4 regions of the Paenibacillus sp. FSL H3-0329 genome follow, and region 1 is predicted to be linked to each of the others. Evidence: riboswitches for the same ligand, from Rfam matches in the RefSeq annotation. Region 1 holds a riboswitch; each other region holds the start of a gene.
What was found. A riboswitch is a leader RNA that binds a small molecule or an ion and turns the genes downstream of it on or off. The one in region 1 is predicted to bind thiamine pyrophosphate.
Positions count from the first base shown of each region.

Region 2: linked by a shared signal. The riboswitch ahead of NSQ66_RS09485 (thiamine phosphate synthase) and the one ahead of NSQ66_RS12725 (ABC transporter ATP-binding protein) in region 1 are both predicted to bind thiamine pyrophosphate.
Region 3: linked by a shared signal. The riboswitch ahead of thiC (phosphomethylpyrimidine synthase ThiC) and the one ahead of NSQ66_RS12725 (ABC transporter ATP-binding protein) in region 1 are both predicted to bind thiamine pyrophosphate.
Region 4: linked by a shared signal. The riboswitch ahead of NSQ66_RS02050 (ABC transporter substrate-binding protein) and the one ahead of NSQ66_RS12725 (ABC transporter ATP-binding protein) in region 1 are both predicted to bind thiamine pyrophosphate.

Region 1 covers NZ_CP150150.1:2,919,780-2,927,907, forward strand. The annotation lists gene NSQ66_RS12695 (pseudouridine synthase) at 1-562, shown strand, start outside; gene thiE (thiamine phosphate synthase) at 543-1,199, opposite strand; gene thiD (bifunctional hydroxymethylpyrimidine kinase/phosphomethylpyrimidine kinase) at 1,189-2,019, opposite strand; gene thiM (hydroxyethylthiazole kinase) at 2,043-2,837, opposite strand; gene NSQ66_RS12715 (ABC transporter substrate-binding protein) at 2,879-3,916, opposite strand; gene NSQ66_RS12720 (ABC transporter permease) at 3,913-4,689, opposite strand; gene NSQ66_RS12725 (ABC transporter ATP-binding protein) at 4,670-5,452, opposite strand; TPP riboswitch at 5,564-5,667, opposite strand; gene NSQ66_RS12730 (amino acid ABC transporter substrate-binding protein) at 5,890-6,726, shown strand; gene NSQ66_RS12735 (amino acid ABC transporter permease) at 6,780-7,448, shown strand; gene NSQ66_RS12740 (amino acid ABC transporter ATP-binding protein) at 7,462-8,128, shown strand, end outside.
Region 2 covers NZ_CP150150.1:2,214,275-2,222,402, forward strand. The annotation lists gene NSQ66_RS09475 (GDSL-type esterase/lipase family protein) at 1-308, shown strand, start outside; gene NSQ66_RS09480 (SDR family oxidoreductase) at 545-1,417, shown strand; TPP riboswitch at 1,505-1,606, shown strand; gene NSQ66_RS09485 (thiamine phosphate synthase) at 1,722-2,327, shown strand; gene thiS (sulfur carrier protein ThiS) at 2,366-2,569, shown strand; gene NSQ66_RS09495 (thiazole synthase) at 2,625-3,392, shown strand; gene thiH (2-iminoacetate synthase ThiH) at 3,427-4,542, shown strand; gene yfbR (5'-deoxynucleotidase) at 4,626-5,231, opposite strand; gene NSQ66_RS09510 (fumarate hydratase) at 5,334-6,893, shown strand; gene NSQ66_RS09515 (VOC family protein) at 7,055-7,441, shown strand; gene NSQ66_RS09520 (ATP-binding protein) at 7,620-8,128, shown strand, end outside.
Region 3 covers NZ_CP150150.1:6,093,904-6,102,031, reverse strand. The annotation lists gene NSQ66_RS26890 (AraC family transcriptional regulator) at 1-429, opposite strand, end outside; gene NSQ66_RS26885 (beta-galactosidase) at 600-2,651, shown strand; TPP riboswitch at 2,723-2,832, shown strand; gene thiC (phosphomethylpyrimidine synthase ThiC) at 2,935-4,677, shown strand; gene NSQ66_RS26875 (phosphotransferase) at 4,763-5,749, shown strand; gene NSQ66_RS26870 (alpha-amylase family glycosyl hydrolase) at 6,004-8,128, shown strand, end outside.
Region 4 covers NZ_CP150150.1:456,859-464,986, forward strand. The annotation lists gene NSQ66_RS02040 (MTH1187 family thiamine-binding protein) at 1-101, opposite strand, end outside; gene NSQ66_RS02045 (hypothetical protein) at 164-322, opposite strand; gene NSQ66_RS02050 (ABC transporter substrate-binding protein) at 662-1,711, opposite strand; TPP riboswitch at 1,873-1,983, opposite strand; gene NSQ66_RS02055 (hypothetical protein) at 2,142-3,605, opposite strand; gene NSQ66_RS02060 (MFS transporter) at 3,678-4,898, opposite strand; gene NSQ66_RS02065 (pyridoxamine 5'-phosphate oxidase family protein) at 5,059-5,478, shown strand; gene NSQ66_RS02070 (response regulator transcription factor) at 5,598-6,272, shown strand; gene NSQ66_RS02075 (HAMP domain-containing sensor histidine kinase) at 6,269-7,696, shown strand; gene NSQ66_RS02080 (ABC transporter ATP-binding protein) at 7,767-8,128, shown strand, end outside.

The DNA.
Region 1 (8,128 bases):
TATCGTATGGATCGATGGGGAGCCGATAACAAGCAGTAAAGGGGAGCCAGTGTATCTCGCTTTGAATAAGCCGATAGGCATTACCTGTACAGCAGCCCCACATGTAGTTGGGAACATTATTGATTTTGTAGGGTATCCTTCACGGATCTTTGCGATCGGCAGATTAGATAAAAACTCGGAAGGCCTCATTTTGTTAACCAACGATGGAGAGATCGTAAATAAAATGATGCGTTCCGAGAATGGGCATGAAAAAGAATATGTAGTTAATGTAGACAAACCGGTTACATCAGAATTCTTACAAGCGATGTCTAGCGGCGTGAACATTCTTGGAATCACAACGAAACCTTGTGAGGTCTATCGGATCACAGAATGTCAGTTTAGAATTATCCTAACTCAAGGTCTTAATCTGCAAATACGCAGAATGAGCAAGGAGTTAGGATATAGAGTACTAAAGCTGGAGCGCATAAGAATTATGAATATTACATTAGACGGCTTGGAGCTAGGACAATGGCGGCATTTAAGCAGTGAAGAGCTGAATGAGCTTATGTCCCGCTTAAACTAACTTTGTCAACAAAGCCTCTGGCAGTTGGGGTAATGTCTACAGCTCCGGTAATCGCTGAGATAACAGAGATCCCATCCGCACCGGCTGCTAATACAGGTGCAACATTTTGCAGCGTGATTCCCCCAATGCCAACCAAAGGGATGGTAATGCCTTTATTTCTTAGTTCTTCAATAATCGCAGTGCCTTGAACAGCTTTGGCATCCTCCTTGGATGACGTAGGATAAATGGGACCCACGCCCAGATAGTCGGCTCCATCGGCAATCGCTTGCTGAGCTTCAACGAAAGAGTGAGCGGATACACCAATGATTTTATTCTCTCCAAGTAGCTGGCGGATTGCCAATGCAGGTGTATCCTCCTGTCCTACATGAATTCCGTCCGCATCAAGCGCGATCGCTAAATCAATGTCGTCATTCACGATAAAGGGCACGCCATTGGCATGACAAATCTTTTGAAGTCGTCTCCCAAGATTAAGTCGAGCCTTATCGCTTAAGGAACCGGTACCCTTTTCACGGAATTGAAACATGGTTATGCCCCCAGCAACCGCTTCCTGCAGCACCTTAACTGGAGCTTTACGGCAATTTACGCTGCCCATAATGAAATAGACTTTTAATAGATCTCGCAGATGTTCACTGTTCATTCGTTGCACTGTTTATCCCTCGCAGTCTGTTCTGATAAGCAAAATGATTGGTTGGTCCATGCCCAGCCCCTATGCTCAGCTCGTCCTCGATCGCCGCTTGTATAAATGCTTTGGCAGTTTGAATGGCCTCTGCTACGGATTTGCCTTTGGCTAGCTCGGCGGTGACTGCTGCTGAATAGGTGCAGCCTGTACCATGCGTATGTCTGGTCTGAATCCGGCTACTCTCCAATAAGGTATATTCGTCGCCATCATATAGAAGATCGGTTACGGCTGTGGTCGAGGTATCATGTCCCCCTTTTAGCACTACATATTTGGAGCCCATGCCATGAATGATTTTGGCTGCTTTTTTGCGTTCTTCGATGGTGGAGATCGTCATCTTTGTGATCATTTCGGCTTCGGGAATATTGGGTGTCGTCACCAATGCTAAGGGCAGCAGATGGCTGATTAAGGATTGAACCGCCTCCTGCAGCAGCAGTGTGGACCCTCCTTTAGCGACCATCACAGGATCAATTACAAGATTAGACCAGCCGTAATACTTAATTTTATCTGCCACAATGCGGATGATGTCACTGTTAAATAACATCCCGGTCTTTACGGCATCTGGTTGCAGGTCAAGTCCTATAGAATCAAGCTGCTGAATTATGGCGTCCAGAGTCACTGGATAAACCCCTTGGACACCAAGCGTATTCTGCGCTGTCACAGCTGTGAGGACGGACATGCCGTAGACAGAAAGCTCCTGAAAGGTTTTTAGATCGGCCTGAATGCCAGCACCACCGCCGCTATCGGAGCCGGCAATGGTTAGAGCTTTGGATATAATCATCGAATTCACTCCTTTGAGGGTCATTAACTGAGCTGTTTGATGCTGGATCTTTCTAGGAAGACTTCTGGTGTGACCCATGTCAGTTGATTTAGAAACTCAACCTGAAAGCTTCCCGGCCCTTGACCAGTTGTTAGTTCAGCGGCGATTTCAGCTGCTACTCCATAGAAGGAGAGGGCTTCCACTGCGGCCTCCAACGAGTCACCGCCACTTACCGCGAGAAATGCCCCCACAACAGCGCTGAGCAAGCAGCCAGTTCCTGTAACCTTCGTGAGAATAGGGTGACCGTTGCTAGCAATATAGGTGTTTTTTCCATTCGTGATCACATCGTCTTTTCCAGTTATGATGACCACACAGCTTAACTTCCTCGCAGCAGCTTCAGCCAAAAGGACTACATCGCCTTCACCTTCGCCAGCATCCACCCCTTTAATGGACCAACTCTCTCCAATGACATTAGCGACTTCAGCCACATTCCCCCGCAGTGCGGTGATTTGCATCTCATTCACTAGCTTTTGAGTGACAGCGGTCCGATAAGAAGTTGCGCCTGCACCTACCGGGTCAAGCACTAGGGGAACCCTGTGTTTATTAGCGGATTTACCAGCAAGCAACATAGATTGAATGGCGTAATCATTGAGTGTGCCGATATTTAGAACTACAGCAGACGACATAGCGGCGATGTCGATCACTTCTTCGTGGGCATCCGCCATAAAGGGAGAGGCGCCAAGCGCCAACAGACCGTTGGCTGAGAAATTGGCTACCACAATATTAGTGATGTTGTGGATCAACGGGTTGGATTCCCGTACTTTGGCTAAATAACTCATCATAATTCCTCCTCAAGCTTGTATGAACAACTAACTAAACATTACAGATTGATAAAAGCTTCCTGTGCTTTAATATCCTCTGGTAGAAGATTGTTGGTGGATAACCACTGCTGAACCTTTTCCCAAGATGTCGGGTCTTGATATCCAAAAGATTGATCGCCAGCATTCATCAGCGGCAGCAGAATCTCAAGACTTTTTTTCTCAATCTCCTTGTCGAGCGGTGAAGTTGCATCTTCATGTGCAACCAGTAAATCCAGGGCTTGTTCAGGATTCTGCTCCACAAATTCCTGTCCTTTTGTAATGGCATTTAGAAATTTTTTAAAGTAGGCTTCAGAATTTTGCAATCCTTGTTCGCTGGCCACCAGCACAAGCTCATAATAGTCAGGCACTCCGTAATCCGTTGGATTAAGCGAAGTGACCGGATGTCCCTCTTTTTCAAGGATTAGTTGTTCATGGTTGATGAACCCGCCCATTATTGCGTCTACTTGTCCAGTAGAGATCGCAGGGATGAGGTCAAAACCTACGTCAATCAGCTTGGCGGATGAAGGATCGCCTCCATCACTCTGGATCATTGTCCGAATCATCGCTTCATAGAGCGGAATGGAGGAATAGCCGATTTGTTTTCCCGCGAGCTCTTTTGGACTATGAATACTGCCAGCCTGAGGAACCATCAGATGATTCAGTGGATGCCGCACGATTGCTGCAATCGAACGTACAGGGATTTTCTCGCCGCGTGCCATAAGTACCTGAGGCTGATAACTGAGCGCTAGATCAATTTGATTCGCTGCAACAAGCTTTAGGGAATCATTGCTGTCTGCAGGCATTTTGATCTCGACATCCAAACCTTCCTCTTGGAAAAAACCTTGCTGTTGCGCAGCGTATAGAAAGGAATGAACGGCATTGGGATACCAATCAAGCATAATCGTCAGCTTGTGTGACTGCTTATTTTCGGTATTGGAGGGATCGGTTTGGGAGTTGTTATTTATCTTGTCTGCCTTCCCGCAGCTGCTTAAGAGCAAAAGTGTGCATACTAGAAATACAGAAATAAGTCCTCGTTGTGGGGATTTTAAATGATTCATTGGTTTGATCCTCTTTTCTTTAAAAATAATTGTTCGAGTAAAGCTATCGCCAGAAAAAGCACCACACCAAGCGCGGACAGCAGAAATACAGCCGCGAACATTTCATCGCTCTGCATATTTCCGGCCATTCTGCGGCTGAAGTAACCGAGTCCTTTACTGCCGCCGAGCCATTCCCCGATAGTAGCTCCGATGACGCAGTATACAATGGACAGCTTTAAGCCAGAGAAAAAAGCAGGCAACGCCAGTGGAATTTGGGTTTTGACAAGCAGCTGCCAGCGGTTTGCACCAAATGTTAATAATAAGTCCTTGTAAGTCTGGCCACTTGTACGAAGTCCATCATATGTACTCACTACGACTGGAAAAAAAGCCGTCAAAAACACCACAGCCACTTTGCTCCACAGCGAATATCCGAACCACATAATAAAAATGGGGGATAGCGCAATTAATGGGATCGTCTGGCTAATGATAAGAAAGGGATAGATGGCCTTTTCTATGGGGCGATACAGGAACATTCCAGTGCCCAGCAATACACCACAAATAACAGAAAGGACAAAACCCACCAGTATCTCCTGTAACGTCGCCAATAAATGCTGTCCAAATAATAATTGCCTGTGCTCGATCAATGCGATTCCAATAGAGGAAGGTGCAGGGAGAATAAAGGCTGGAATCATGTGAAGGCGAACAGCTGACTCCCAGATTACAAGAATGAGCAGTACCAGAAGAAGGAAGGGACCATAGTTGTCTAGATGTTTTTTAAAAGGTATAGGTCGCATGTAATCTCCGCTCCAGCTCTGCACGCAGTGCTATAAACCGGGGTTCGTAGTTCATCTTATAATGTCTTGGCCTTGGTAAATCCACAACGATCTCCTGTAATTCGCTGTGCGCACCGCCAGATAATAAATAAATCCGGTCACTGAGCAATAGTGCTTCCTCCAGATCATGAGTGATGAGCATAATCGTCTGATTCAATTCACCCCATAACTCCAACAGCCAACGGTGTATCTCGCGTTTGGTCATGGCATCGAGAGCGCCAAAGGGCTCATCCAGCAGCATAAGACCACTTCCGCCTCCAGCCACTAAGGTGCGCAGAAATGCGACTCGCTGTTTCATTCCACCCGAAAGTTCATGGGGATAAGCCTTCTCTACATCTGCTAAGCCGAAGCGGGTCAACATTTCCCGAATCTGAGTGATCGTTTCTTGTTTATTGAATCTGGGCTTGATCTCCCAAGGCAAAAGGCAGTTGTCGAGCACTGTCCTCCAAGGCAGCAATAAATCCTGCTGAGGCATATAAGCGATCTGACCTAAACGACTAGCGGTTGACGGGTGCGTAGAGAGTTTTATTTTTCCGTGAGTAGGTTCGAGTAAACCGGCAATCGTTTTGAAAAATGTACTTTTCCCGCATCCGCTAGCACCTACTACGGAGACGAATTCCCCTTGCCTGATATCCATGGATAGATCTGCGAATACAGGGGGTTGCTCAGATTCCGGAAAAGAGTAGGTTAGGCCTTGAATAGATAAAATGGTCGTGATGATCAAACCTCCTAAAATTTTTGTGGAGCGCCTAAACAAATAAAAACCCATCCATTTCCAGAGGAAATGAATGGGTCAAAAAGTTCATTCTGCATAATAACACTTAACATGCTTGATGAAAATTCTGCTCCACTTCCCTCCGCTGGTATGATCCAGATCAGGTTCCAAGGGTCCGGAGCTTGAAGCTCCGTCTCAGTCGGCCGACTCCCCTAGTGAAATAACAGGTCCATATTAATTTGTTAATAAATATACCATATCTTTCTGAGAAGTAAAGAGAGAAAGAAGTGAAGGATTAATCCAAGATTGGGTAAGATATAGGTAGGAATCTAGTTAATATTATAATTCCGATGTATATAATCGGAAAAAAGTATTGACGATCATGTGATGGCAGTGTACTATTCAATTTACCGGAAAAAATCCGGGTAGAGAGAGGGGATTTAATAATGAAAAAATGGAGTTTAACTATTATATTGGCGTTAACCGTGGTCCTTATAGCGGCTTGCGGCAATAATTCGAATACCAATACGGCTGCTGAACCTACAGCTGGAACGAATGGTGGAGCAGCATCTTCAGCGCAAAACAGTTTGGAGGCTGTGAAAGCCAGCGGCAAATTGCGGATAGGTACAGAAGGGACTTATGCGCCTTTTACTTATCATGACACTGCGGGGAAATTGACTGGTTTTGACGTGGAAATTGCTGAAGAAGTAGCAAAACGTTTAGGTGTTAAAGCTGAATTTTTTGAAACTCAGTGGGATGGTATTTTCGCTGGAATGGATGCGAAACGGTTTGATGTAATCTTTAATGAAGTTTCCATTAACGAAGATCGCAAAGTGAAATATGATTTCTCTGAACCCTATATCGTATCCAAAGCAGTATTGATCGTGAGCGAAGACAATGAGGATATTAAGACCTTTGCCGATCTTAAGGGTAAAAAAGCCGGACAATCCCTGACAAGTAACTTATCCGACATCGCTCGTGAGAACGATGCTGAAATCGTAGCTACGGACGGTTTCAATCAAGCGATGGATCTGCTGACTTCGGGACGTATTGATGCAACTGTGAATGATGGCTTGTCTTATCTGGATCTAAAAAAACAAAAACCAGATGCAAAAATTAAAGTGGTTGATGAGATTCCTGAAGGATCACAAAGTGCCGCAGTATTCCTGAAAGGCAATGATGAGCTGGTGAAAGCGGTCAGTGATGCGATTACAGAGATGAAGAGTGATGGAACGTACTTGAAAATTTCCGAGAAATACTTTGGAGCTGACGTTTCAAAATAATACAAGGCTAGCAAGGCTAATTAAGCCTGGAAGCTAAAAAGGATGTCTGAATAATGGATGACCGCAAAATACAAATTTTCTTAGACACACTGCTACCCCTGCTAAAAGCCGGGGTGGCTTTTACCATTCCGTTGGCGCTACTTTCCTTTGTGCTTGGATTGATTTTGGCGATCCTAACCGCGCTGGCACGTCTTTCACCGTGGGTAATTCCGAAGCTAATCGCCCGTTTTTATGTGTGGGTTATTCGAGGAACCCCATTGTTAGTGCAGCTATTTATTATATTTTATGGTTTGCCGGCTGTTGGTATTGTACTCGACCCCTTCATTGCCGCCACCATTGGATTTACTCTTAGCGTAGGGGCTTATTCATCGGAAATCGTACGCGCTGCTATCCTGTCGATACATAAAGGCCAATGGGAAGCTGCCTTCTCAGTCGGGATGACTCGTGGGCAGGCTCTGCGCCGCGTAATTCTGCCACAAGCTGCGCGCGTTTCTGTACCGCCGTTATCCAATTCCTTTATTAGCTTGGTTAAAGATACTTCGCTTGCAGCGATCATCACCTATACGGAGATGTTTAGAACCGCACAGCAGGTAGCCTCTACCACTTATGAGCCTCTGCTGGTATACTCCGAAGCAGGATTGTTTTATTTAGTGTTCTGTTCTGTGCTGTCGGCGCTGCAAAATTACTTGGAGAAACGACTCGATCGTTACTCTGCGACCTAAAGGAGAGATACTTGTGATTGAAATCATTAATTTGCATAAATCCTTCGGCGCACTCCAAGTGTTAAAGGGTATTGATCTGAAAATGGAGCATGGAAAGGTACTTGTCATTATTGGGCCATCTGGCTCCGGGAAGACTACACTGCTGCGCTGTTTTAATCTGTTGGAAATCCCGGATCAAGGCAGCCTGTCGCTCAGTGATATCACCATCAATTTTACAGATCATAAGAAAATTCCTCAGAATTCCGTATTGGCCCTTCGTCAGAAAACAGGGATGGTCTTTCAATCGTATAATTTATTTCCGCATATGACTGCGCTTGGCAATGTGATGGAGGGACAGGTAACTGTCCTGAAACGATCCAAGGAAGAAGCGCGCAAGCGGGGGCTTCAGCTGCTGGCTAAGGTGGGTTTGGCAGATAAAGCTGATAACTATCCACATCAGCTGTCAGGTGGACAGCAGCAGAGAGTGGCCATCGCCCGGGCTATGGCAGTAGATCCAGAAGTGTTATTGTTTGATGAGCCCACTTCGGCGCTCGATCCTGAGCTGGTAGGGGAAGTGCTTAAGGTTATCAAACAATTAGCGGCAGAAGGTATGACTATGGTGATTGTGACCCACGAGATGAAATTTGCCGCCGATGTAGCGGACCGGATCATTTTGATGGATGGTGGTCATATCTTAGAGC
Region 2 (8,128 bases), 710 kb from region 1:
GAGATCCTGGTTATGATTTCAATCTGGATCCAGGAGCTAGAGGAGCGATGTACTATCCACTTGTATCCTGGCAGCAGCTGGTTGATACGGCGGACATTTCTCCTTTTTTAATTTCAAAAGTGAAAAGTGCTTATGAATTAGGGCTTATTAGATCTGAAGTGGGGATTGCTAGAGGCCAAATGGTCAATGGGACAGAACTAGAACCTAAAGCCATAGTGACCCGGGAGAAAGCAGCTAAAGCTCTTTATTTTATGTGGGTACTGGAACATGGAGTGAATGCAGAAAATCATGTTTCTTCTTTGAAATAGTTAGGGTGAACAATTCAAGGCACAGCAGCGATGCTGTGCCTTTTTGTATGCAGTGAAGTCCTCTCCACTTACAGCAGTTTACATCCACGGTTGTTTATTTCTACTTGCATTGTGGTAAGTAAGATTCGTAAAGCGATTTAAGAAAATGACAAACCCAGCGTATAAACGTGCATTGTTGTGCCATCCTAAGATGATCAGTTAACTATCAATTTACTTAACGAGAGGAGATAGGGAAGATGTCAGGCAATAATAAACAAGCTACAAAAACCTTACCCCCACAGGAGCAGCATCATCAGCCAGGGATTGAGAGTGAAATGACGCCGCTGCCCAAATACGAGCCGGCAAATTATAAAGCAGCAGGTAAACTGCAAGACAAGGCGGCGTTGATTACCGGTGGAGACAGCGGAATTGGGCGTGCAGTTGCTGTGCTTTTTGCTAAAGAAGGTGCTGATGTGGTCATTTCATATCTTAATGAACACTCAGATGCAGAGGAAACTAAACGTCAGGTCGAGCAGGAAGGCCGCAAATGTATCCTAATTCCAGGTGATATCGGTGACGAGAAATTCTGTAAGGATCTTATTAAACAGACGGTAGAGGGCTTAGGAAAGCTTGATATTCTCATCAATAACGCGGCGGAGCAACATCCGCAAGCTAAGATCGAGGATATTACTTCCGAGCAGCTAGAGCGTACTTTCCGTACGAATATATTTGCGATGTTCTATTTAACAAAAGCAGCTATGCCTCATTTAAAAGCAGGATCTACAATTATAAATACAACTTCAATTACCGCTTATCGCGGAAGCCCGCAGCTGCTGGACTATTCATCAACTAAAGGAGCTATCCTGAGTTTCACACGATCTTTGTCCACGAATCTGGCGGAGAAGGGCATACGGGTAAACGGTGTAGCACCAGGTCCAATCTGGACACCGCTAATTCCCTCTACCTTTGATGCGAAGCAGGTTAGCGAGTTTGGAGGCACGCAGCCTATGAAACGGCCTGGACAACCAGAGGAGCTGGCGCCAGCCTATGTATATCTTGCCTCTGACGATTCCAGTTATGTGACTGGACAGGTTATTCATGTAAATGGTGGCGAGGTAGTAAACGGTTAGATTAGTACAGCTAATGTGAATAAATGGGTGTATTTCAATAAAAAAATATGTTACTATAAACCACGTTAGCATTTTAAAATTGTATATTTATGTCACTAGGGGTGCCGATTGGCTGAGACGGAATGGATTTCCGGACCCTTTGAACCTGATCTGGTTAAGACCAGCGTAGGGAAGTGGAGAACGAATTTCTGTTGTCGGGCTATTTGTAGTACCGTCTATATACAGATTCTGACTGCCTTCCTTACGGGGGCAGTTTTTTTGTTTTTTACTGGCCTACAGGGAAGTGAGAGAGAGGAGATCGCGAGTGGTACAAGCTGAGATCCATCTAATATCAGACGGCAAGCAGCTGTTGAGACAATTTGTTGAACTGGCTGTCACGGTGCAGACATGGGTCGATTATATTCACTTAAGAGAGAAGCAATGTCCAGCACGCGAACTGCTCTCTGCGGCACAGGAGCTGTTGGCTGCCGGTATACCCGCTACCAAACTGATAATCAATGACCGGATCGATGTAGCATTGGCAGCTGGTGCCGCGGGTGTTCAGTTGGCTGGGCACAGTCTGAGCCCGCTTACAGCCCGGCGAATTGCACCTCAGCTTTGGCTGGGGAGATCGGTTCATTCTCCGGAAGAAGCGGCGAATGCTTCAGAGCAGGGAGCTGATTATTGCTTGTTTGGCCATGTATTTCCCTCGGCGAGCAAGCTAGGGCTGCCCGCACGTGGGTTAGAGCTGCTTGCAGAAACGGTGAAGACTAGCTCTATTCCTGTAATTGCGATTGGCGGAATTGGTCCCGCTAATGCGGCGCAGATCATTAGGCAAGGCGCGGCAGGAATTGCTGTGATGTCCGGAATTTGCGGAGCGGATGATCCTTATGAGGCCGCCAAAGCTATTCATAAGGCGGTTCATTCATAGCCGGGAGGTAAAAGCATAGGCGAAGGGGGTGATTCAGAATGAGACTGTTGATTAACGGGAAATCCGCAGAGTGTTCTGGTGGTATTCAAACTATAGCTGATTTGATCAGTCTTCCTGAGTGGTCGGGTCGTCTGATGATCATTGAGCTGAATGGAGAAATTGTCAGTAAGGAGAATTATGAAAGTACTGCTCTGAGCGAGGATGATCGTTTGGAACTGGTGCACTTTGTTGGTGGGGGTTGAGATGGAGCGGTATAGAATTTTGAGAAATTTATAAGAACCAAAGGGAGGTAATTTCATGCATGACCCGTTACATATTGGAGGCATCGAATTAACTAGTAGATTATTTATCGGAACCGGAAAATATAGCCGGAATGCTCTGATCCCCGAAGTGATCGCAAGCTCTGGTTCTCAGGTGATTACTGTAGCGCTTCGCCGAGTGGACCCGGAAGGTGGAGCAGAAAATATCATGAACCACATTCCCGGCCACATGACTCTTCTGCCTAATACCTCAGGAGCGCGTACAGCGGAGGAGGCAGTCCGTATTGCGAGATTAGCAAGAGCTGCGGGACTGGGGAACTGGGTGAAGATCGAAGTGATCAATGATCAGAAATACCTGCTTCCAGATAATCTGGAGACCATACGAGCTACAGAGATTCTAGCGGCGGAGGGTTTTGTAGTACTGCCATATATGAGTCCGGACCTTTCGGCTGCTTTACGTCTGAGAGATGCCGGTGCTGCTGCTGTGATGCCGCTTGGTGCGCCGATCGGGACGAATCGCGGCCTGCGCACCAAGGAGCTTGTGCGTATTCTTATTGAAGAAGTGAATTTGCCGATTATTGTAGATGCCGGAATTGGCAAGCCCTCGGAAGCGGCGGAAGCAATGGAGATGGGGGCCGCTGCTGTTCTGCTTAATACGGCTGTCGCAACGGCACGTAATCCGCTCGTCATGGCGGAAGCGTTCCGCGAGGCGATATCCGCTGGCCGCAAAGCTTATTTGGCAGGACTCGGTCCTGTAGAAGAAGTTGCTTTTGCTTCGTCACCGTTGACTGGATTTCTGAACTGAATTTGATAGGTTCACCAAAGGAGGGAGGATTAGCATGAGCTTTTTTGACACACTGGCCCGCTTGGAGCAGTATCCATATGAGCAGCTGTGGAAGGAGTTCCGGGAGGATGACGTTAAGCGGGCGCTTGGAAAAGACAAGCTGAACGAAAATGATTTGCTGGCATTGCTCTCTCCGGCAGCAACGCCGCTGCTAGAGGAGATGGCGCAAGCTGCTCAGCGACTGACCCGTGCACATTTTGGTTATTCGATGCAGCTGTTCACACCGATGTATCTTGCCGATTTTTGTGTGAATCATTGTACCTACTGCAGCTTCAGCTCCATTTATGATTTTCCGCGTAAAAAGCTGTCCTTGGAGGAGGTTCGCAGGGAGGCTGAGAAGATTGCAGCTACAGGTCTGCGGCATATCCTCATTTTGACTGGTGAATCGCGCCGGGAGAATCCTGTCTCATATATTAAGGATTGTGTAGTTGTACTTAGAGAATTTTTTTCCTCCGTCAGTATTGAGATAAATCCTCTATCGACTGCCGAATATAAAGAGCTTCTTCAAGCAGGCGTGGATGGATTAACACTATACCAAGAGGTTTACCACCAGGAGACTTACAAAAAGCTGCATGTTAAAGGGCCTAAAAGAAACTACCGGAATCGCCTGGATGCACCTGAACGCGGCTGTCAGGCAGGTTTTCGTTCTGTGAATATTGGTACGTTGCTCGGGATGTACGATTGGCGGCAAGAGGCATTCCAAAGTGCCATGCATGCCCGCTATCTACAGGATCGGTATCCAGATTGCGAGATCAGCCTGTCACCCCCACGGTTTCGGCCTTATTTAGGGGAATTTAACCCAGAGTGCGATGTTACCGATCGATCACTAGTGCAGATTATTTTGGCATACCGGTTATTTTTACCCCGTTCGGGCATTACTTTATCTACAAGAGAGCCTGCCTCTCTACGCGATCATTTAATTCATCTAGGAATAACTAAGATGTCAGCCGGGGTCACAACTGAGGTGGGCGGTCACACTAATGCAGGGGGAACTCCGCAATTCGAAATATCCGATAGCCGCAGTGTGCAGGAGATTACGGAAATGCTATATACGAAGGGTTTGCAGCCGATTTTTAAAGACTGGGATATCCTGACTGAATCAGTAACGTAACGCTTGTATTTTTATTATTAATCACTAAAGGGACCCCTGCGAGATTCATGCGGAGGTCCTTTTTTCTATTGTGTAGATGGTGTTTAGTTTCCGGCAGAGAGCTCATCGAGAGACATTTCGAAGCTCGGTGCCATATGAGTCAGAAAATAATCCACTTCCTGCAGGCCAAGCCCACGAAGTTTTGCTGCTGTCTGCTCCTTCGCGGCGGCAAATTCTCGGTTGCCTGCAGCAACCTCCCATACGCATTTCAAATAAGCATCCAGCCGATCAGCGGCTTTCACATAGCTGTGCAGCAGAATGTCCTCCGAATCGGGAGGGCTGTCTTCCGGTCGTATGAGCTGAGTGTAGATGCTTTTTAGCTCTGATGGAATCATTCCAGTTAAGCGATCAGCCGCAACCTTTTCCATTTCGCGGAAGCTAGTGAGCAAGCGAGGATTGTTGTATTTTACCGGCGTGGCAATGTCGCCTGTGAATACTTCGCTGGCATCATGGAAAAGAGCTATGGTTGCTGCTCGTTCCGCGTTTAATGAACGCCCGAAATGTACATTACCAATGGAACAGAGCATATGTGTGAGCAATGCAACATGAAAAGAATGCTCAGCGACGTTCTCCGGTGCGGTGCTGCGCATCAAGCTCCAGCGCTGAATATACTGAAGACGATATAGATAGGCAGAAAAATGGTAGCTCAATTTTAAAGTAACCCCTTTCATGCGGTGCTAGGTATGATATTATTATACTAATTGTATCAAACTTTAGATAACCTGGAACTGCCGAGAGGAGCTTGAATGAAGATGCAGCATTTTGAAGACAGTATTTATAACCTTATCGTAGAAACTTCCACGAATTTGCCGGGAGATGTACGCCGGGCAGTTGCAAAAGGTCGTGCGCTGGAAGACAGGGCTACCCGGTCCGGTCTTGCTTTAACCACGATTGCGCAAAATATCGGAATGGCTGAGCAGCAAGTGTCTCCGATCTGTCAGGATACGGGAATGCCTACATTTATCATTCACACCCCTGTGGGAATCAATCAGATTGAGATGAAAAAAGATATTCATAATGCCATTGTACGAGCGACCAAGAATGGTAAACTTCGTCCCAATTCTGTAGATTCATTAACAGGTGAGAATAGCGGAGATAACTTGGGTGCAGGCACACCAGTCATTCATTTCGAACAATGGGAAGAGGATAAAATAGACGTTAGACTTATTCTGAAGGGTGGAGGCTGCGAGAATAAAAATATTCAATACAGTCTCCCGGCAGAATTAGAAGGACTCGGCAAAGCGGGTCGGGATCTGGACGGAATCCGTAAATGTATTTTACACGCGGTATATCAGGCGCAGGGACAAGGCTGTAGTGCCGGTTTTATTGGCGTGGGTATCGGCGGTGACCGTACGACTGGCTACGAGCTGGCTAAGAAGCAGTTGTTCCGCAAAGTGGAGGATGTTAATCCGATAGAAGACCTTAGCAAGCTGGAAGACTATATTATGGAGAATGCTAACAAGCTTGGAATTGGCACGATGGGTTTTGGTGGTGAGGTATCGCTGCTGGGCTGTAAGGTTGGCGTTATGAATCGTCTGCCAGCTAGCTTTTTCGTATCCGTTGCTTATAACTGTTGGGCCTTCCGCCGCCAAGGGGTGCTGGTTGATCCATCAACTGGCAATATAGAGGATTGGTTATATGAGAGCGGCACAGGGATATCTGTAGATGATGAAGGAGCACATGAATCTGAAGCGGTAATTGCTGAGGGAGCTAACAGCCCAGCCTCTGAGTCGCGGGAAGTACGTCTTACAACGCCGGTAAGTGAAGAGGATATCCGTAGTCTGCGTGTTGGAGACGTGGTTATTTTATCCGGTGAAATGCATACAGGCCGTGATGCTCTGCACAAATATTTAATGGATCATGAGTCTCCGGTAGATCTGGAAGGGGCTGTGATTTATCATTGCGGTCCTGTGATGATGAAAGATGAGGAAGGCTGGCATGTAAAAGCTGCGGGCCCAACTACGAGCATTCGTGAAGAGCCTTATCAAGGCGATATCATCAAAAAATTTGGAATCCGTGCAGTCATCGGAAAAGGTGGTATGGGTCCAAAAACGTTAAAAGCCTTACAGGAGCACGGCGGGGTATACCTCAATGCGATTGGTGGAGCCGCCCAGTATTATGCAGAGTGCATCAAGAAGGTCAACGCTGTTGATTTTATGGAATTTGGTATTCCTGAGGCGATGTGGCATCTCGATGTGGAGGGTTTTGCAGCGATTGTGACGATGGATGCTCACGGCAACAGTCTGCATGCGGATGTGGAAAAAGATTCTGCAGCTAAATTGACTCAATTCAAGGAGCCAGTGTTTAAATAAATGGGGTTACAACCGGTGGATAAGTCATGAGGAGGGCAGATTATTCTCTGAATGGCTTTTCCATGGGTTTTAATCAAATTATAAGGATTTATATGTCCAGACTATAAATTATCCTTAAGGAACGCCGAAGGCGTTTTTGCCTGTCTAAAGGAGGACAACGAATGGCACCACATTATATTAGAAATGGGTTTCTTAACGTTACGCCGTATTTTATTGCGGAAGATGCAGAGCAATTGATAGATTTTGTTGTGCACTGCTTTGATGCCAAAATTATTGATATGCTGCGAAACGATGAGGGTAGGATTAGGCATGCCGAGGTCAGAATCGGTGATTCCATCATTGAGGTTTCCGAAGCGAATGAAAAGTATTTACCGGTACAGCTTGCCATTCATCTTTATGTAAGAAATGTTGATGAGACCTACCGCAAGTGCCTGAATGCCGGGGCCTCTATTATTGAAGAACCACTGGATAAGTCCTATGGAGAAAGAGGAGCAGGGGTTAGAGACCGTCAGGGTAATCAGTGGTTTCTTGCCACCCGTACAGAATAAACTCATGTGTTTTTACAAAAGTAATACAAAGTAACAGTCCAGAGTTAATCAACTCGGGCTGTTATTTTTATATAATCTACTCTGGGGGGCTTATGTCACGGTCATAGTCGTACTGGTATTTTGGAGAAAATGAAGTTAGGATAAAAGATACAATGATAAAGGGAGAGGCACATTTCAGATGAAACCGTTTCGCGCTCGTCTTACGTTTATACTTATGGCCTTAATCGGTATTTCCATGATTGGTACTGGATTTACGATGGCTCATCTGTTTAAGAGCTCCCATATAACTGCTCTGGAAGAGAATATGTCCCGGGAAATAAGCTTGCTCTCAGGCACACTGGAATTTGTAGATATGAATTCTTCAAATGCGATCCCGTATTACACTGAACAGGCGGAGCATATTTCTAAACTTTTAGATTCTCGGATAACGTTTATTACAAAGTCGGGTAAAGTAATTGGCGATTCTGAGAAAAACCCCTTGGAAATGGACAACCACTCCAATCGTGAAGAAGAGATAGGGGCTGCGAAAGAGGGAACTGGACGGGCAATCCGTTACAGCGAAACTCTAAAGCATGAGATGTTATATGTGGCTGGAAAGGTAACTTCAGATCAGGGGTTTGACGGCTATATTCGGGTCTCAATGGGACTTGATGCTGTTACTCAAGGTCTTAAGCATGCTTGGATGAT
Region 3 (8,128 bases), 3.2 Mb from region 1:
TGGCTCGCTACGGGTCACGTAGGAAGCGCTCAGTAGGTACATTTCCTCGAATAGCTCGTCCAGCTTAGCATCCAAATCAAAAGTGAACAGGTATGCACGGGACTGGTCCACTTCCTCTAATAAGGGGAGGACGATTTCAATATTAAAATGAACCCATCGGACATCCCAAGGCTCGCCTGGGTCAGAGCCGTATTGCTGATAAGCCCCTTTTGGGTACAGAAAACCTCGTCCTCTACTCATCGGAATACGTTCGCCCTCATGGAATACATAACCCTCCCCACCAAAGATCAAATGCAGGTTATAACTCCCCAGAAACCCTTCGCTTCTTCTCTCTGTATGTTGTGGAAAGTGAGTGTAATGTCCCAAAAATTCAGGATAACAGACATATTTTGAAAAAGCCGGTGTCGGCAAATACCATTGTTTCTTCATGTTTGGCAGCACCCATTTCTGTAGCGCAACAGAGCGCAAGTTGGATTAAGGCAATAAACGCAAGATTGTTATATGATAGCAATATTTTGTTATATAAGACCTCTTATCATTGATACTACAATAGAATTATAAAATATTGAAAGCATATTTTTAATACTTTGGAGGTAATGATGAAGAAACCTGTCGCAACTGAAAAATTCGAGCTTGGCGTTTGTTATTATCCGGAGCACTGGCCAGAAAACATGTGGGAGGACGATTATCGCCGGATGCGTGAACTCGGCTTTACGATCATTCGGATGGGGGAGTTTGCTTGGTCTATTTTTGAACCCACAGAAGGGGAGTTTCAGTTCGGGCTCTTTGATCGGGCGATTGATCTAGCACATAAATATGGTCTTCAGGTTGTACTTGGTACTCCGACGGCAACGCCTCCAGCTTGGTTGACTGATAAATATCCAGAAGTATTAAATGTAACCTACGAAGGTGTTACACTTCAGCATGGCATGCGCCGCCATTATAATTACAGCAGTCCTAAATACCGGGAACTGTGTGCACGTATTGCAGAACAAATGGCTGAACATTACGGCAATCATCCGGGTGTAGTTGGCTGGCAAATTGATAATGAGCTCAACTGTGAGATCAGTGAATTTTATTCGGAGAGTGACCATAAGGCCTTCCGGGAATGGCTACAGCAGAAATATGTTACGCTTGAGCATTTGAACGAGGCATGGGGAGCTGTTTTTTGGAATCAAAGCTATAGTGACTGGTCTCAGGTCTATCTTCCACGTCCGACTCCAGTACCGAAGCAACCCAATCCTCATCAGGCATTGGATGAAAAACGGTTTATTTCGGACAATACAATTTCTTTTGCCAAAAACCAAGCGGATATCATTCGTAAACTTGCCCCTAAGCAATGGGTAACCACGAACGGTCTGTTCGGTCATCTCGATAGCCATGAAATGACGGATGAACTGCTGGATTTCTTCAGCTATGATTCCTATCCTCAGTTCTCTACTATTTTTTATGACCCGAATGAGCGGAATCCGCTGAATGATAGAGGCTGGGGACTGTCGTTATCTGTTGTTCGTTCGATATCCCCGAATTTCTGCATTATGGAGCAGCAGTCGGGCCCGGGTGGCTGGGTGAACCGGATGGATATGCCTTCTCCAAAGCCCGGGCAGATGCGGTTATGGACTTATCAGTCGATCGCTCATGGGGCAGATATGGTGTTATATTTCCGCTGGCGGACAGCTACGATGGGCAATGAAATTTATTGGCATGGAATCAATGACTATCATAATCAGCCTAACCGGAGAGTGCGGGAAGCGGGGCAGATCGGTCAGGAGCTGGCAGCAGCAGGTCAAGCGTTTATCGGTACTCATAATCAGGCTAACGTTGCTATTGTTCGTGATTATGACAATGAGTGGGATGGAGAATACGATGTTTGGCATGGCCCGTTTATGTGGAAGAGCAATAAGGAGTGGTACAAGGCTCTTCAGCGGAAGCATATCCCGAATGACGTGCTCTATCTGCGCAAAAAAACAACGCTGGAGGAGCTTGCAAGGTACGACGTGCTTATCTATCCTCACCCAGCGATTATGACAGATGAGACAGCGTCTCTGCTGGATGAATATGTTCAACAAGGCGGCAAACTGATCTTCGGCTGTAGAACTGGCTATAAGGATGAGCGCGGTCAATGTTATATGCGTCCTTTCCCAGGTACTGCTAAGGATCAATGCGGGATCACAGTTGAAGAATTCACAATGGTTAAGGGCAGTCGTCAGCCAACAACAATTAGCTGGTCGGGCGCGACCGAAGTCGTTACAGGAGCAGATGACTTTAATGATATTCTCAAAATAGAGGAAGCTTCGGTTGAAGTGATGGCGGTTTACGCCTCTGATTATTATGCGGGAAAACCGGCGGTAACTAGAAATCGTCGCGGCAAGGGTGAGGTTTGGTATTACGGAGCCGTATTTAACGAACAGGCAGCGGCTGAGATCATAAATTTAATGGATCTACAATCGCCAGCAAATTGGCTGAAGCTCCCAGAAGAGGTAGAGCTGCAAGTCCGTACCGGAGCTTCTTCCAGTTATGCTTTTTTGCTTAATTATAGTGAGACTCCTGTCACGATCCATCTTCATGAGACCAAAACAGATTTACTGAGCGGCACAACATTGTCGGGCGAGGTGCTTCTGGAAGGATTTGGGGTATTGGTGTTATACTAACGTACACATTGATCTCACATTTGAGTGGATTTGGATAATTCTCTCTTTTCGGTTATACTTTGAAGTAGCAATTATATAGTTACGGGAGCTTGGTGGGACCAGGCTGAGAGGATAGTTATAACTATCGACCGTCAAACCTGATCTGGATAATGCCAGCGGAGGAAATGGAGCTCTATTTCTATTTGTCTACTCTAAGGCCTCATCTTATACAGATGTGGCCTTTTCTATGTGTGGGGAGTAGACCGTCTCCGCTTGATCAAATCACCTTATAGGAGGAATTGAGATGACAAGCGAATTGAACAACGATCCAATCAATTTATCAGCTTTTCCAGCAAGTCAAAAAGTGTATGTAAAGGGTTCACGGCCTGATATTCAGGTGCCTATGCGGGAGATCTCACTTAGTCCAACTGCGGGCATAGACGGCGAAGAGGAGAATGCCCCAATTCATGTCTATGACACAAGTGGGGCTTACACGGATGCTAATATTCATACTGATATTCGTCAGGGGTTAGAGCCCAATCGTCTAAGCTGGATTGAGGAACGAGGGGATGTGGAAGCGTACGAAGGAAGAACCGTGAAGCCTGAAGATAACGGGAATGCAACGGGAAAAGCTGTGGCGGAAGTGTTTCCAGCGCTCCATAGAAAACCTTTGCGAGCGAAAAAGGGGCATAATGTCTCTCAAATGCATTATGCACGCAAAGGGATTATTACTTCGGAAATGGAATACGTTGCGATTCGTGAGAATGTGACACCGGAATTTGTAAGAGATGAAGTAGCCCGCGGTCGCGCCATCATTCCAGCGAATATCAATCATCCAGAGAGTGAACCAATGATTATTGGGCGTAATTTTTTGGTAAAGATCAATGCCAATATTGGAAACTCCGCAGTATCCTCATCCATAGAGGAAGAGGTGGAGAAAATGAGATGGGCTACCCGCTGGGGTGCAGACAATATAATGGATCTCTCCACAGGTAAAAACATCCATACGACACGCGAGTGGATCATCCGTAATTCTCCTGTTCCTATTGGAACGGTGCCTATTTATCAAGCTTTGGAAAAAGTGAATGGGAAAGCGGAAGATTTAACGTGGGAAGTATACCGTGATACGCTCATTGAGCAAGCGGAGCAAGGGGTGGATTATTTTACCATTCATGCGGGAGTTCTGCTTCGTTATATCCCGTTGACGGCACAACGTATGACAGGTATTGTTTCAAGAGGTGGCTCCATTATGGCGGCATGGTGTCTTGCGCATCATCAAGAGAACTTTTTATATACACATTTTGAAGAGATATGTGAAATCATGAAGCTGTACGATGTTTCTTTTTCCCTAGGCGATGGATTACGTCCGGGTTCGATTGCTGATGCGAATGATGAAGCACAATTTGCCGAGTTAGAGACGTTAGGTGAATTAACAGCTATGGCTTGGAGTCATGATGTACAGGTGATGGTAGAGGGTCCAGGACATGTGCCGATGCACTTGATTAAAGAGAATATGGATAAGCAACTTGAAACTTGCAACGAAGCCCCTTTTTATACGTTAGGTCCACTGACTACAGATATTGCGCCGGGGTATGATCATATTACCTCTGCTATAGGTGCAGCGATGATTGGTTGGTTCGGTACAGCAATGTTATGTTACGTAACTCCGAAGGAGCATCTTGGCCTGCCTAATAAGGAAGATGTACGTGTAGGGGTCATTACTTATAAAATAGCGGCACATGCCGCAGATTTGGCGAAAGGGCATAAAGGAGCACAAGACCGGGATAACGCTCTTTCGAAAGCCCGTTTTGAATTTCGTTGGCGTGATCAATTTCATTTATCGTTAGATCCTGAGCGAGCGCTCGAATATCATGATGAGACATTGCCTGCGGAAGGCGCTAAAACAGCTCATTTCTGTTCCATGTGCGGGCCGAAATTTTGCAGTATGAAGATCTCTCATAATATCCGTAATTCGACGAGAATTGAATCAGGAATGCAAGAGAAGGCAGAAGAGTTTCTCCAAGGCGGGAGCCTCATTTATAGATAACTTTTTCTGCTAAAAAGAAATATCTAAAAGAAGTCGTCATTGGCGGCTTCTTCTTTTATACTTTGAATAGATAGGAGTTGATGAAATGGAAGCGATTCGTTCAGAGGAAGCCATTTTAGAGGATTTAAGTAATAGTTTCTATCATTTTTTTGGATTGAAAGTCCTTCATGCTACCCCAATAAAACGTGGCTGGTTAAATCTTAAATGGAAAATCACAACGGATTCAGGGCAATTTCTACTTAAACAATACAACAAAAAAAGATATAAATTGTATAACCCAGAAGAGCTGAACTTTGCCTTTTCTCAACAGAAAAGATTGTATCTACAGGGGCTCCCATGTCCCGGATTGTTGGCTTATAACAATAATGTTTTACTGGAATCAGATCAGGGAGAAACGTTTATGGCAATGGAATATTGTGAAGGCCGTGTCATAGAGCCGGGTAAGATTAATATCCATCAAATGTTTGATTTGGGTCGTGCCACAGGTAAAATGCATCGTTTATTAAATGATGGGACCATTAGTTTGAAAAGAACCCCACAATTTATTCCACAAAGCCCTGAGGAACGTTTAGAACATTGGAATGTACTCCTACAACAATCAAAGGAAATGGGTAAAACCTCACTCATCACTGACCTAGAGATACAACTAAGAGCGACTGAAGAAATAGATCCGGAAATATTCGAAGGACTTGAAGCTGGATGGGCACATCGTGATTTATGGGTTGATAATCTTTTATTTCAAGATAGCCAATTGTCTGCAATTCTAGATTTTGATCGGTTCAAATATGATTATCCGCAGCTAGATGTGGCGCGAGCAGTGATGTCATGTGCTTTAGATGAAGATTTAGATGGAGCACTAGCTTCAGCATTTATTGACGGATATCGTGAGGAACGAACGGTGGAGCAGGGGGATTTAACAAAATCATTGCAGTTGTTGTGGTATATGGAAAGCCCGTGGTGGATTAATGCCGCGATGGACAAACATAGTGTACCTCCAAAACGTTTTGCAAAAGAAATGAATTGGCTGGCTAAGAACCTGAACAATTTACCTGCTATCTTAGGGAACTTATAGTGAAAACGATTGAATTATAGCCTAAAAGATGCATTGACCAGCCAAAGTTTGGCGCCTATAATCTTAACAAGGAAAATCCACCACATATAGAGCTATTTGTAAACGCATTCAATGAGCTTTTTCCTTATTTATCATGGAAGGAGGAGATCAAAACTATCAAGTATTTCTTTTTTTCTCATTTTTGCAAACGTTTGCACACCACGATAGCGCTTAAAATCGTAAGCTGCACTTAAAATTATGAGGAGGTTATTTACTTGGTATCCAAACAATCCAGGCGTTATATTTCGTGGTTAATTATTTTTTCGCTCATTTTTAGTTTATTTGGTTTATCGGGTGGAGCATCGGCCAGCAATACGGATCATACAGTCACCTATACCAATCCTACAGCGACAGCTGTGACCTTACATTGGACTACGAATAACTGGGCTAATACTACGGACACGGTGATGACCAAAAATGGAACCACGTTCACCGCCAACCTCAATGTTCAGGAAGGTGCCACCCTAATTTATTGTTATCACATCACGGCTCCAACGGATAGTTGGGACAATAACGGCGGGAAGAACTGGACGGTGGTTATTCCGGTTGCCGGGAAATACGAAGCAGAGAGTGCATCCCTGTCTGGTGGTGCAAAAGTAAATACGAATCACATCGGATATTCGGGCACCGGTTTTGTTGATGGATACACAACTACAGGAGCAACTGCCACTTTTAACGTCCAGGCTTCCGCAGAAGGGTCCTATAATGCCACGCTTCACTATGCTAATGCATCCGGCAGTGCTAAAAAGGTGTCCATTTATGTCAATGGAATAAAGGTTACACAGACAACATTAGCCAACCTGACCAACTGGGATACATGGGCAGACCAAACAGAAACACTCTCCTTACAGGCAGGAAATAACACGCTTGCTTATAAATATGACTCAGATGATAGCGGGAATATTAATATCGACTATGTGACCCTTTCGGCCGGAGCTACACCAACACCAACGATAACTCCTACCCCAACAGTGACACCAACACCTACGGTAACTCCTACACCAACAGTGACACCAACACCTACGGTAACTCCTACACCAACAGTGACACCAACACCTACGGTAACTCCTACACCAACAGTGACGCCAACACCTACCATAACACCCACACCAACGCCAACACCTACCGTAACTCCTACACCAACGCCAACAGTGACGCCAACACCTACACCTACTTCAGCGGGGCTAACCGTTCACTTTAAGAAACCAGCAAGCTGGAATGCAGCGATCCGCATCCATTACTGGAATCTGAATCCGGCAACCGTTCCGACTAGTGGAGCATGGCCGGGAATACTGATGAAATCGGACGGAAACGATTGGTATAGCTATACTGTTCCGAATGCTACAGGTGCAAGCCTGATCTTTAATGACGGCAATGGCAAACAAACGGGCGACTTATCTCGCAGCGTAAAAGAGGGCTGGTATAACTCAGATAACGTATGGTATGACGCCAATCCAGACGTTCCTAAGGTTCCGGTGATATCCGTCTCTCCTGTGCCCAAAACCTATGATTCTGCCCAAACGGTGACCCTATCCAGTACAAATAGCGGCGATAAAATTTATTATACGACCGACGGATCAACACCTACGACAACCTCAACGTTGTATACGACTCCAATCCAAGTACCTTCTTCTTTGACTATCAAAGCATTCGGCGTTAACTCTATAGGGCAAGCGGGTAATGTAGGCTCTTTTGCTTATGTGATTGATCTGAATGCCGATTTGCAAGCTCCGATTATCACTGCGAATCTGCCTGTTGGGAATTCGAGCTCAGCGGTTTCCGTATCTTTTAATATAAAAGACAACAAGGCGGCAACAACCACAGCATATTACACAGATAATGGTACGGAACCAACAACGAGTTCAAAAGTCTATATTTCAGGCAATGCACTAACATCTCTTGCGGGACCGTCTATCTTGATTAACAAGACGACAACCTTAAAATTCCTTGTGATCGATGGTGCCGGAAATGAAACCAAACAGAGTTTTGTTTATAACATTGGTAATAAGGGCGATTTTCGTGAAGATACGATTTATTTTGTAATCACTTCCCGGTTCTATGACGGTGATTCCAGTAACAACGAGCATGCATGGGAGGATGCCAAGGCAGGAAATCCGGACTCTGATCCAGCTTGGAGAGGGGATTTCAAAGGACTGATTCAAAAGCTCGATTACATTAAAGCCTTAGGATTCAGTGCCATCTGGATTACACCTGTGGTGCAGAATGCCAGCGGTTATGATTATCATGGGTACCATGCAATAAATTTTGCGAAAATAGATCCAAGATATGAATCCGCAGGGGCATCTTATCAGGATTTGATCAATGCAGCACACGCGAGAG
Region 4 (8,128 bases), 2.5 Mb from region 1:
GATTTTTGAATGACCTCAATCGCTTTATCTACGTATGGGATGGAATCCTCATTGTTCGGAGTTTTTGGAATTACTTGAATGCTTAGTAGGGTGTTAGCCACAATAATCAATCCTCTCATTTTATAAGGTAAGTTCAAAAAGCCAACTTTGATAACGAAGTAATTCAGGAAGCAAACTCGACATCGAATCTTGAACGAACTTGGGAAGTCCGGTACTCACGTACCACATCACTACGCTCCGTTCCTCCTTCCTCAAGTAACGTCCAACCTTCTTGGTTCTGAAAGCCGTCTTTTTGAACTCTTAAATTATAAGGTAAGTTCAAAAAGCCAACTTTGATAACGAAGTAATTCAGGAAGCAAACTCGACATCGAATCTTGAACGAACTTGGGAAGTCCGGTACTCACGTAGCACATCACTACGCTCCGTTCCTCCTTCCTCAAGTAACGTCCAACCTTCTTGGTTCTGAAAGCCGACTTTTTGAGCTCTTAAATTATAAGGTAAGTTCAAAAAGCCAACTTTGATAACGAAGTAACTCAGGAAGCAAACTCGACATCGAATCTTGAACGAACTTGGGAAGTCCGGTACTCACGTAGCACATCACTACGCTCCGTTCCTCCTTCCTCAAGTAACGTCCAACCTTCTTGGTTCTGAAGTCCGCTCTCTACTCCGCCGGTAAAAAATCATTACTGAATGCACTAGCAGCATCCAGCGGTTTATCCAGCAACTTCAGATCATACATCCAGTCGCCGTAATTTTGCCAGACCTCGGTTTTTTGCTCGCCCCAGCGGGCAGCATCGTCCTTGTATTTTGGGCTAAGCCATTTTTGGCTAGCTAGGACAAGGTCGGCGTCCAGGTCAGGAACGGCCTTCGATAACATACCGGCAGCCTCTTCCGGATGATCAATAGCATATTGATAACCTTTTGATGTGGCTTTCATGAAGGCCTTCACCAGCTCAGGATGATCTGCAATTTGCTTCTCACTCGTCGTCAGCACAGGCGTGTAATAATCGAGCTGTGGCGCATAATCCTTTAAGTACAGCATATCCAATGGCTGGCCACGCAACTCAGCCTCAACTCCAGTCCAAGCGTAGAAAATCCAGGCGAAATCAATGTCACGTTTGACGGCGGTAAAATAATCAGCTTCACCGATACTGATCAGCTTCACCTTTTTCACATCGCCACCTTCAGGATCCATGATGGCCTTCATGGCTGCTTCTTCGGCCGGTGAGCCCCAGCCTCCGTAGGTTTTACCTTCGAAATCCTTTGGTGATTTAATATTGCGATCTACTGGAGCGGCGAATCCCGATGTATTATGCTGAATAATAGCTGCTATCGAGACAAGGGGTACGCCTTGTAGACGGGCTAGCGTTAATCCTTCTTGGGCGCTGATGCCAAATGCGGCTTCGCCAGAAGTAACCATAGTATCAGAACCCGCTGCGCCTGGTTGAACGATTTCGACGTCCAGACCTTCTTCAGCGTAGTAACCAAGATCCTTAGCTACGTATAGACCGGTATGATTCGTGTTCGGTGTCCAGTCGAGTGCGACTTTAACTTTGGTGAGCTCTTTTGGAGCATCCGTGCCAGCCGCTGCAGTTGGATCAGTAGCATTTGCTTTGTTTCCGGCTGTATTCCCATTGTTGCTGCCGCATCCGGCAATGGCAAGAATGAGTACACAGGTGAGGCACAACGTAAGTGCTTTTTTGAGGTGCATGTCTTCTTCTCTCCTTTAAGGTTACAAGAATCCCGTCTTCACAACATGAACCGTAAAGTGTAGTATGTACGTTTTTCTACATCTTTTAGTGATCTTACAAAAAAAGCGCCCCGAGTGATCGGGACGCTGGCTTGGCGCAAGGTTAGTCAAGGTCACAGGGACCAGAACCAATTGGCGATTCCTACGCTGGCATTATCCAGATCAGGTATAAGGGTCAGTATCTTGTGGGATACAATCTCAGCCGGCCAATTCCAGCACCCCTGGTTCTATGAAGTTAACGGGTATTTCTATGTGCAATATAAGTAAGTATAAGTTTTGTACCCATACTTTATATCTTATATTTCTCGCATACGGTGTATTATAGACGGCTGTACTCGGAATGTCTAGTAGTGCACTCCTGAATTTTTCCAATCCAGTAGTTTCTTTTTTGCTAGTCTAGATCTTTATATTTCTTGCGGTGACGCCGTTTAAGCTCACTAACCAGCGCCCCTAGCGTGAGGACAACGCTGATCAGAATCCCGCTCATGATCACGAAGAGGGCAAGAAATTCAAAGGGGGAATAACCAATCATTTTACTCCATTGGATTTTTCCATCCAGATCGTCAATGACCTGATTCATGCCGTAAATCCCGCTTACTACCGTAAATACAGTGAGAATCATCAGCAGATTATCCCGTCGCTTGGATTGAAACTTATCCTGATACTGAAACAGGTCATTTAAGGTTTCTTTCACTTCCTCGAACAAAGCGTCGTTTCCGTATACTTTACGCAGCTGAAGAAATATCTCCCGGCCCTGCGACTGGGAAATCAACTCCAAGAAGTAGAACTTTGCCGAGAACTTATTAATGGAGTAGATTAGATTGTCTATTTCCTCATAATCATGATTAATCCGAAGTCGGGAGTGCATGTTGGCAAGCTTTAGCAGAACGATTTTGTGGAAAATATTGAGTAAAAATCCGTAATAATATTGCCCGTACATCTGGTTGGCTAGACTAACAGCAATTTCCTGTTCAGCGCGGGTCATGCAGCAAAAGGTCTGCTCATTCATCATATAATACGTGTCTGGGCCCCAGCGATTATAGGAATGCTCATGACAATAGTTTGCAATATACGCTGGATCGCTTGCACTGGCATAGGGCTTTCCGTTCAGATCAATTCCATCAAGCTGTGAGGCGCGATAGCGTAGATTTACACTAATCTCATCAGAACTTTCTTCATTCTGAAAGCCGTAAAAAGCTTGTACCTGCATTCTTTCATCTACGAAAAAAGGAAGGGTCTCAAAATAAGCCCCATTGATATCCGATTGATCCAGATATGGCTCCAGTCCATCCACCAAATTTCGGAAGACAAAATCCTCTACCATCTCATAGGTCTGTTCCCCGCAATGAATATAAGTGTAGTCATCCTGTATGAAGGTTTTCTCTAGCGCACGGAAACGATCCGCGAATTCTAGGGCAATACTAAAGGGAATCGAATCCCCCTCCAGCTGGACACGTATCGTCACGAATCCAAGCTGAAAGGGACATATGAATATATCCGTCGAGAGAATTTTGAAAAATATAGATTGCTGCGGAATCTCCAGAATGCAGTCGAGATTATTTACTCTGGAAAAACGGCGAAACGAGTCGGCATCCTTCCTGCGCGGAAAAAGGACGTGTGCGGCAAACGGTAAATAGGTGCGCTCCATTCGTTCATGGGAAACACAGTAACCTTCTCCATAATAGGCAGCTTCCAGTTCTTTGTTATCCAGAAAAAAACGTGTGAATCCGTCGTCCTGTAATTGCTGGATAAGCTGCTTAGAATCGCCCTTTTTTATAGAGAAGGGAAATATAAACTGCATAAGCGCAGTATGTAACAAAGGCTCAGTTGAAGACTCATTTAAAGACTCATTCATTCATTGTCCATCCTTGTGCTCAGAATATGCTTATAGATCACATTACCCTAAAAGGATAACGTTGATACTATTCTAAATACGGGAACTCTTTCCTTCCACCGCTTGCCTGGCTTGGAATCTCCATGCGGCAATGCTTAGCAGGAACAAGAAGGCAGCAAAAGTGGCAAGTAATCCGGCTGTTTGTGCCACTTCTAAATGGTCCATAGACCAGCCCGTAAACAGAGGTAGCAAAGCACCACCAACGCCTCCGGAAGCAATCATAATGCTGGGTGTTGACTCTTCGGTGCCAGGCAGCATTTTGCTGGAGAAAACCAATGCAATGGAGAAAATACCGGACATAAACAGCCCCAGCAGCAGAATTACAATGAAAGCAGTCATTCGATTGTCAGTGAACGGAAAGAGTGTCAGCAGTAACAAGGTTAGTAAACAGCTGCTGAGAATGTACACGCGATAAGATATTTTTTCGGCAATTACACCCGCAAACAATCTTCCTGTAGACATCGCCAGCCAAAAGAAAGTGACTGTCAGTGCTGCCGCAGACTCTGTCATCCCTAGCTTGGCAATAAAGATAGCCGGCATAAAGTTGACTAAACTCATCTCTGTGCCTACATAAAGAAAAAAGAAAACGATGAAGATCCCTAGCAGAATCCATTGCTTACCTTTATACGGAAATTTTTTGTTAGAACGTGAGCTTGAGGAATGCGAATTGTCTGCTCCTTGGACAGAGGCACGTTCATCCAGCATGCGTTGTAGATTACCGAAGTGTCCTCTTGCCCAGAGGATAAGAGAAATCAAAGAGAAGGCAGCGACGATTAGAAAGGCCAATCTCCACGCTCCGGCAGCAATGAGCGGACTGGCGATAAGCGGCATCACGAGTGCGCCTATCCCGAATAGAACTTCGAGCCGGCTCATCGCAATAGCCGTTCCTTCGGTTACAGCACCAATAATGATGGTGCCGATAACCGCTTCGATCATCCCGAAACCAAAACCTGCGGCAACAGCGATAAAATACATCCAGCCCCAAGGCGGTAGAAAGGCATAGGCAACTTCTGCAACTATTAGAAGACTGGTGGCAATGAGGATGCCTCCACGTTTACCGAAGCGGCGATTAAGTAGGGGAGAGACCAACACGCCTGCTAAAAAACCAGCGAATTGACTAAAGATTAATTCACCGCCAGCACTGTAATTTTGATCATAATGTTGCAGTAGAACGGGCAGAATAGATCCCAGCACAACATGTGCCAGACCGATAACGAAGTAGGAGAGACAGCCGATCCAAATCAGTTTTTTCACGAAGTAAGCTCCTTATCTTGATGTAGTTTATGGAGTAAGGTCGGATTCAATGTGAACCTGAAGGGTACATTATAATAAGCACCATTGTTATGATAAATCCAAACGGTGAGCTTGGATATATAAACTTTTGTTTACATGCTTGAAGGGAGAGATTTACGTAATGGATAACAAACAACTGGAACAACTCATTATTAAAGCATTGGATGACAACAAGTTCGGTTCCTTTGGTACGATCGAAGAAGGAAATAAGCCGAAAGTACGTTATATGGCCATTTTCCATGAGGGTTTGAAGATTTATTTGGCTACAAATCGCAAAACTCATAAAGTGGAGGAGTTATCCGATAATCCGAATGCTTTTGTACTGCTTGGCTATGAGGCCGGCGGAAGCAAAGATGTGCTGGAGATTGAAGCGACCGCTACCGTCTCTAAGGATGAAGGCTTGCGCTCCAAGGTATGGAATAAAGAGCTGGAGCCATGGTTTACTGGACCTGATGATCCTAATTATGTGATTTTGGAGCTTACTCCAACACGTATTGAGTATGTAGGTAGCAATAAAGAGCATGGAGTATGGCAGCCATAAGCTATAGCCTTGAATTGATCAAACAGCCCTCCTATCCCCTATGGGGTAGGAGGGCTGTTTGATGTGTTATAATGACTTCAACTTTTTAGGTATTCAGATCGGGGAGGAGCTAAAGCTACATGAGCGTTACTCTGTTATATATTGAAGATGATCGTGAGATTGGCAGCGTAGTGTCTGCTGATTTAAGCGAAAGAGGATATAGTGTCCGCTGGCTACGGAGCGGCGAAGGTGCGATGGAAGAAGCCGGCGCCTGCCAACTGGCTATTCTCGATGTTATGCTTCCTGGTCTGGATGGGTTTACGATCGGGCAACGATTGAAACGTTCCTACCCTAAGCTGCCCATTTTAATGCTCTCTGCCCGAACCTCGATTGATGATAAGCTGCAAGGTTTGGAATTCGCGGATGATTATTTGACCAAGCCTTTTCATCCGGATGAATTGGCCGCTCGAATCGAGGTGCTGCTCCGAAGGAATGGGGCATCTGTTCAGGATTCGCTCACACTTAAACATCTAGTCGTATATGAAGGGGATAACCGCGTGATGAATGCTCAGACTCAGGAAGAAATCATGCTTACAGGCAAGCAATTTCAGATTTTTTCCTATTTGCTGCGTCATCTTAACCAAATTATGACGAAGGAGCAGATCTACGAGGCCGTGTGGGGTGAGGCTTATATCGAAGGGGATAAAACTCTGATGGTACATATTCGTTATTTGCGCGAAAAGCTGGAGCTTGATCCGGGTAATCCGGAAATTATCGAAACTGTCCGTGGGATCGGATACCGGGTAAGAGCATGAGAGGATTAGAGCGCATTCGCAAGAAACGTAATTCCTCTTTGTTATCAGGGTATTTGCTAATTATCGTATCTGCACTGCTATTTATCCCTGTGGTCCTTCCGTTGTCTTTTGTTGGCTACAATATTCTTAACGAAGTGACCAAAGGTGCCCCGCCTGTAGATACATCCCTGTATTCGAATATTGCACCGCTGGAGACTATGTGGCATAAAGAGGCACTTCACTTAGGAAATGCTTCTTCGGAAGCCATAAATCAGCGGCTGCATGAATTGAGTCAAAAATACACCGAAGCTACTATGTTTTGGGTAGACGGGCAGGGAAAAACCCAGTTGATTCTCACGCCTGATGAAGGGGATAAGGATAAGATTTACCATGAAGTTCCTGATCAGTGGACTGCGGCTGAGGCTATTTCATTTATGAAAGAAAGTACGAATCGTGATCCTTTAGCCATCGTTGCTTTCGTGGGGGACAAAGTGGAGGCAGACAAGGGATTTATGGTGATGCAAATTCCAAGCAAGCTGCTGAACAAAGGGGCTTATGGGGGATTAGGGGCTTGGGCTTGGTATAACTTTGTGTTATTTACCCTTTTTGGAGGGTTCGCTCTGGTTTCGTGGATGTTCTTTAGAAAAATTCGCAAACGGCTATTGCAACTGCAAACCGCGATGACGATTACAGGCCCGGATAGAATGCCTAAGTCTATAGTGACAGGCAAACTGGACGAGATCGGTCGCCTGGAGGAAGCTTTTAATACGATGGTAACCAAACTGGATGAAAGCCGACGCAGGGAAATAGAAGAGGAAGAGTTGCGTAAGCGTCTAGTCTCGAATCTATCTCACGATTTACGTACACCTCTAACCGTCATTCGCAGCCATATCCATGTTATGACCAAAGAGGATCTGACCTCAAAAGGTAAGCAGTCCTTACAGCTTATGGATGAGCGTATTGCGGATCTTAGCGTCCTGATCGAGAATCTTTTATCTTACAATCTGCTCAATAGTGGACGGGTAACCTTAAAGCTGGAACGTAAAGATGTTTTACGCTTGTTGCGGGAAAGTGCGGCTGCTTGGTACCCCGTATGGGAAAAAGAGGGCTTCGACATTGATATTAACCTGGAAGCCGAACCGCTATTCTGGAGGGTGGATGAGGTCTGGTTCCGCCGTATTCTCGATAATTTGTATCAAAACATTGTACGACATGCCAGCAGCGGGCATTATGTCGGGATCTCAACGGAGCAACGTAATGAACAACGTGCCATAATTATTGCGGATCATGGTCGAGGCATTCAGAGTCCATCCGATTACAAAGGGGCAGGTTTGGGATTGTCTATCGTCGATCTTTTGATGAAGCATATGGAGCTGGAATGGGTTATGGAGAGCACAGGCGAAGGCACTTCTATTGTAATCTTTGATCCGCGTCGTGAAATTTAAACAAAACTTAAACTTGGCACTTCCTTGTTCTTAACCTTGGGACGTTATGCTGTATACCGAGGTGAAGAACATGGAAGAAACAGTGATTAAAACTAAGGATTTATTGAAAAAATATCGTGGCCGGGCTGCGGTAGAAAATTTGAATTTAAATATCCGCAAGGGTGAGATTTATGGTTTTCTGGGTCCCAACGGAGCTGGGAAAACTACAACAATCCGTATGCTGCTTGGCCTAATTACACCGACATCTGGAAAAATTGAAGTGTTCGGTCAGGATCTTCGGAAGAATAAGCTGCAAATTTTACGGAAGGTAGGGTCGCTTGTCGAATCCCCCTCGTATTATGGGCATCTGAGCGCTGTGGACAATCTCGAAGCGATCCGCCGCATTCTGGATGTTCCGAAGTCACGAATCGCTGAGGTGCTAGATATTGTTTC